Regions from separate parts of the Streptomyces sp. JH34 genome, predicted to be linked through region 2. Evidence: riboswitches for the same ligand, from Rfam matches in the RefSeq annotation. Region 2 holds a riboswitch; the other holds the start of a gene.
The links. A riboswitch is a leader RNA that binds a small molecule or an ion and turns the genes downstream of it on or off. The one in region 2 is predicted to bind cyclic di-AMP.
Positions count from the first base shown of each region.

Region 1 (2,890 bases), 5.8 Mb from region 2:
GCTGACGGGACGTCGTTCTCCGCGCGGTCAGAGCGGCAGCAGGTCGGGGCGCTTGGCCGCGACCTGGTCCCCCGAGGACTCCCCGCGGAGCCTGCGGCCGATCCACGGGACGAGGTACTCGCGCGCCCAGTGGATGTCGTCGCGCCGTACTTCCAGCGTCCCGCGCTGGGCCTGCGGAGGCCACAGCTGGTCGGGGTCGGCCGGCACCTCGACGCCGAGGACCTGGGCGGCGCGCAGCGCGACCCTGGTGTGCCCCTCGGCCGAGAGGTGCAGCCGGTCGCTGTCCCAGGCCCGCCTGTCCTGCACGGACCGCAGGGACCAGAGGTCGAGCACCGGGCAGTCGTAACGGTCGGCGATGGACCTGACGTGCGCGGTGTACATGGCGATCTTGCCCCGCAGGTGCTTCAGCACGGGGATGCCCCGGGTGTCGAAGCCGGTGGTGACCATGACGGTGCCGACCGCTTGCGTCAGGTCGGCCACCGCCCGCTCGAAGCGTTCCGCCACGTCGTCCGGGTCGGACCCGGGACGGAGGATGTCGTTGCCGCCCGCGCAGAAGCTCACCAGATCGGGGGCCATCTCCTTGGCGCGGGGGACCTGTTCCTCGACTACCTGGTCGAGGAGGCGTCCGCGTACGGCGAGATTGGCGTACCGGAAATGCCCGTGCGAGTCGTCCAGGGGTCCGACCATCGCATCTGGGACCGGGAGCTGGTCCGCGAGGAGGACCGCGAACCGGTCCGCCCAGCCGACGAGCGTCCCGCCAGGGCCGGGGTCTCCGACGCCCTCGGTGAAACTGTCGCCGATCGCCGCGTACGACCCGATGATGCCTCGTTGTCTGTTTCTCGAATCGTCTGCCACAAGGGCTTATCCTGCACCTTCGAATGTGACCTACGCGACCGTAATAGGGGGTTGACGGGTGGTGAGAAAGACCACCTGGTCAGTTTTTGGTAAAGCAGGAATAAGGAGAGGGGCGGTGCGCCTCGGCGCACCGCCCCTCTCCCCGGCCCTCAGGTGGTGTGCCTCAGATGGACACACCGTGCGAACGCAGGTAGGCGATCGGGTCGACGTCCGAGCCGTAGCTCGGGCCGGTCCGGACCTCGAAGTGGAGGTGCGGGCCGGTGGAGTTGCCCGTGGAGCCGGAGAGGCCGATCTGCTGGCCGCCGGTGACGGTCTGACCGGTCGAGACCTCGAGCGAGGACAGGTGGGCGTACTGCGAGTACATGCCGTCGCTGTGCTGGATGACGACCTCGTTGCCGTACGAGCCGCTCCAGCCGGCGGAGACCACGGTGCCCTCGCCGATGGACCGGACGCTGGTGCCGGAGGCCGCCTGGAAGTCGGATCCGGTGTGGTAGCCGCTGGACCAGCTGGCGCCCGAGGCGCGGTACTGGGTCGTGACGTCGGCGTTCTCGACCGGGGTGGTCCAGCCGGAGGTGTTGCTCTCCGACGCGGCGGAGTCGGCGGTCTTCGCGGCGGTCTCCTGCGCCGGGGCGGCCGCCTTCTCGGCCGGAGCGGCCTTCTTGGCCGTCGACGGGGCGGCCTTGGAGGGCGCGGCCTCGGCGGAGCCGGACGCCTTGGCGCCGAGCGTCAGCTTCATGCCCGGAAGGATCAGGCTCGGGTTACCGCCGACGACGTCGCGGTTGTCCTTGTACAGCTTCTGCCAGCCGCCCTTGACCTCGTGGTCGGCAGCGATCTTGGCCAGGTAGTCGCCGGAGACCACGGAGTAGGTCTTCGGGGAGCTCTTCGCGGCCGAGGCGGGAGCGCTGTGGGCGGCGACGGGCTTGGCCGGCGCCGCCTGCTCGGCGGCGTGGGCGCCGGTGGCGCCGATCAGCGGGAGGGCGAGGACGGCGCCGCCGGTACCCGCGGCAAGGACGCCTCGGGAGATCGGGCCGGTCTTCGTACGACGGTGCTTGCCTTTTGCGGGCATGGGGGATTTCCTCTCCGGCGCCTGCGAGGTGAGCTGTCGGGTTCGGACTGGAGATGCCCGGCCGCGCGGTGCGCGTCTTGACCCCGAGCCGTACCGGATCACTCCGGACGGCGACTTACCTGGTTCCCCCGCTCCTGCCACACGTGAGTCGGTGCGGATTCCGGGCGGCGGCAGGATTAGGCGTTCCGTCCGGATTGACCGTGACCGTAAACGAGCCGGGACGCCGCGAACAAGCGGCCGATCGCGAACCGGAATCCACTCTTCAATTCCGTCGCGGAATTACCGTCACACTCCGTGGATTACGGATCTTGGCATTCCGCGCGGCGTCAGGAATACCCACCCGCGCGTTCGCCACACACCGTCACGGATATGATCCCGCTCACCCACCTCACCCCATCTCCCGTACAAGCGGGGCATGTTCTGCCATATGCATCAATACGGACATCTCGCGGTCATCACTCGGCGCGGTGGGTCCGCCGCCACGACCGAGACGGTTGCGAGATGCGGCCATGTCGTATGGTCGCGAGCGTGCCCCGTCGGCGAGCGGCGCCGGCGCCCGACACTCCAGGAGTCCCTGTGACGCAGCTGCCAGAGGTCCCGCCGGCCGGCCACGGTCCGAAGGACGTCGAACTGACCGGCGTCCGCAACTTCCGCGACGTCGGTGGGCTACCGACCGTGGACGGCCGCGCCGTGCGCTACGGGCGCCTCTACCGCAGCGGTCACCTCGCGCACGCCACGGAGGCCGACGCCGCGTTCCTCGCCGGGCTCGGACTGCACACGGTCTTCGACTTCCGCAACGCGGCCGACCACAAGCTGGACGGCCTCGACGTGGAACTGCCCGGCGTCAGGAACGTCAGCATCCCCCTTTCCGACCCGGCAGACGGCGCCGAGTTCTGGCGGCTGGTGCGCGACGGGAACATCCAGCAGTTGCGCTCGATCCTGGCGGACGGCAAGGGCACGGAGCGGATG
Region 1 covers NZ_JAJSOO010000001.1:697,856-700,745, forward strand. Annotated here, with positions in the region: gene LWJ43_RS03300 (SGNH/GDSL hydrolase family protein) at 28-855, opposite strand; gene LWJ43_RS03305 (M23 family metallopeptidase) at 1,019-1,921, opposite strand; cyclic di-AMP (ydaO/yuaA leader) riboswitch at 1,925-2,085, opposite strand; gene LWJ43_RS03310 (tyrosine-protein phosphatase) at 2,498-2,890, shown strand, end outside.
Region 1: linked by a shared signal. The riboswitch ahead of LWJ43_RS03305 (M23 family metallopeptidase) and the one ahead of LWJ43_RS29270 (C40 family peptidase) in region 2 are both predicted to bind cyclic di-AMP.

Region 2 (2,890 bases):
GGGTACTCATCCAGCAACCCGCCCTGGACGAGCCGGTGCGGGGCCAACTGTCCGATCTCGACATCCGGGCGCGCGAGTTGACGCGCGAGCGCGAGCTGCTCACGGCCTTGCTGGCCCGTTACACGGATCGTTCCACGGAGCAGATCAGCGCCGACATCGAACGGGACACCATCCTCGACGCCGAGGCCGCCTTGGCGTTCGGGCTGGTGGACCACGTCGTGGAGAACCGCACGCCGCCCCAGCCGCCGCGTTCCTCGAGGTGAACACCCGATGCTCCCGCCCCAGTTACCGCCGCTCCCCGCGCTGACCCGCGCCGAGGCCGAGTTCATCGACTGCTACCTGGAGGTGCTCGACCAGCTCGGCCGCATCAATCCCGCCCGGGGCGGCGACACGTACGGCGCCCTCCGGGCGGCCCAGGCCCTCGCCTCGCGGGCCACGGCCCTGCGCGACGCACTCGTCTCGATGCATGAGCGGGGCGAGTCGGAGATCCACGCGGACACCCTGGCCAGAGCGCTGCGACTGCTGGACGGAGAACGTCGCGCGGGGCGGGTCGCCCTGCCTCCGGCACCTTCGAGTTGAGCGGCCTCCGCTCCGACTCGCCGGTAGGGACCGCCCTTTCGGCACCGATGTGCGACACGCCCGGCGGGCCGATGAGTTCGCCTCGCTCGATCGGCGTAGACGCTCCCCCGCCCGAGGGACAGCCCAACTTGCGCATCCGGCGCGGACGCTGAACGGAATCCATGGTTCCGTCCCTGGTACGCGGCTGGTCGGGTCCGGCCGTCGCGGCTGGGCGCGGACGGCGTCCACTCGATCGGATCAGTCGTGACGACTCTCACATATCGCCACTTCGGACAGGAAATCCGGCAGCGCGTAGGTAAAGATCCCTGGGACGACAAGCCCCCGCCACCGCGGCGGGGCGGTCCGGGCGGACGCCGAGTCCTGCCGCCGTCCGGATGTCTGGTCGACAGAAGTGGATCGGCAGGAGTGGAGGACCCGAGCACAACGGGCCGGCCGGAGTTCCGGACGGCCCTCGGGGTGAAGCCGCTGCACGCGGCCGGGCAACTTCGCCAGCCCGAACCCGACAGGTCATCCTTCACAGGCGGCTGACGAAGGGTTGCGCATGACTGCGCAGGTTCATGTCCCGTCTCTGTTCGCCCGGGTCGGTACGGCCTCGGTCCTGACCTTCGCGGTGGGCACCACCGTGCTGGCCCCGGGCTTCGTGAACGAGGCCGAGGCCGCCACCTACTCGACGAAGGCGCTCAGCATCGCCGCCTCGAAGAAGGGCGCGCCCTACAGATGGGGCGCCACCGGCCCGTCCCGGTTCGACTGCTCAGGGCTCACGCTCTATTCGTTCAGGAAAGCCGGCAGGAAACTCCCCCGCACGGCGCAGCAGCAGTACAACAAGACCCGTCATGTCTCCAGGTCGCAGCGGAAACGCGGCGACCTGGTCTTCTTCCATGCGGGCCGCAGCGTGTACCACGTCGGCATCTACGCCGGCAGCGGGAGGATCTGGCATTCGCCCAAGGCCGGGGCGGTGGTCCGGCTGGAGAAGATCTGGTCCGGCAACGTCTGGTACGGGAGGGTCCGCTGACACTCCTCCCCCACAGGTTCAGTGCAGCTGGGGCCCGGTCACGAGCACGAGTCCCGGTGCGGTGAGTGCCGTGCCGCTGCCGCCCTCGATCACACGGGTGGTACGCGGCCGGCGCAGCCGGTCCACGGCCGGGAACCGCACGAGCGCCCCGGACGGGGGGGACGACCGTGTCCATCGCCCTTCCCTGGCCGGCTCCCGCGCAGGCCTGACACCCCCGCGTGGGGCGTTACGGGTGGCCGGGCCGCCCGCACCCGGCGGAGGCCCGTCCGAAGCCGCCGCACAGCGGTGCCACCGGCGTCGTCGCCGCAGCCGTGTTCCGGCCCCCCTCCGGTGCACCGCGGAGATGGTCCGCCGGAGGGGGGCCGGGGCTGACGTCGAGCCGGCCACCGTGCTCCCTGGCTGCGGCGCCCGTGTCCGGGACGGCACCAGCCGGGGGCACGCCGTACCCCCGGGAGACGGGCGCCTCCCGCGGGTCCGCAGGGTCAGCCCACCGGCAGGGGCGCCGTCGCGAGGATGGTGTCCACCGCCGTCCCGATCTGCCCCTGCGTCAGGTCGGCACGGGCGGTCAGCCTGAGCCTGGAGATCCCGTCGGGCACCGAAGGCGGCCGGAAGCACCCCACCGCCAGCCCCGCCGCCCGGCAGTCGGCGGCCCAGCGCACCGCCGACTCCGCCGAGGGCGCACGGACCGACACGACGGCGGCGTCGGGACGCACCGCGGTCAGTCCGGCCGCCACCAGCCGGTCGTACAGCTCCACGGCGACGCCCCCCGCCCTCGCCGCGCGTTCGGGTTCGCGGCGCAGCAGACGCAGTGCGCCCAGGGCAGCCCCGACGGCCGTCGGCGCGAGACCCGTGTCGAAGATGAACGTACGGGCGGTGTTGACCAGATGCCGGATGACCCGGGCGGGTCCGAGCACCGCTCCACCCTGGCTGCCGAGCGACTTGGAGAGTGTGAGCGTGGCGACGATCCCCTCGCCGCCCGCGAGTCCGGCGGCGGCGAGCGCGCCGCGCCCGCCCTCTCCCAGGACGCCGAGCCCGTGCGCGTCGTCCACGAGAAGGGGCGCGCCGGCCTCACGGCAGACCTCGGCGAGTGCGGCGAGCGGGGCGGCGTCGCCGTCCACCGAGAAGACGGAGTCGCTCACGGCGAGCGCCCGTCCGGCGTGCGTCATGAGCGCTTTGCGTACGGCCTCGGGGTCCGCGTGCGGGACGACGGCCGTGGCGGCCCGGGAGAGCCTGCAGCCGTCGACGATCGAGGCGTGGTTGCCCGCGTCGGAGACGATCAGCGAGTCGTGTCCGGTGAGC
Region 2 covers NZ_JAJSOO010000001.1:6,493,881-6,496,770, reverse strand. Annotated here, with positions in the region: gene LWJ43_RS29280 (ATP-dependent Clp protease proteolytic subunit) at 1-263, shown strand, start outside; gene LWJ43_RS29275 (hypothetical protein) at 271-579, shown strand; cyclic di-AMP (ydaO/yuaA leader) riboswitch at 953-1,117, shown strand; gene LWJ43_RS29270 (C40 family peptidase) at 1,121-1,591, shown strand; gene LWJ43_RS29265 (hypothetical protein) at 1,610-1,732, opposite strand; gene LWJ43_RS29260 (8-amino-7-oxononanoate synthase) at 2,074-2,890, opposite strand, start outside.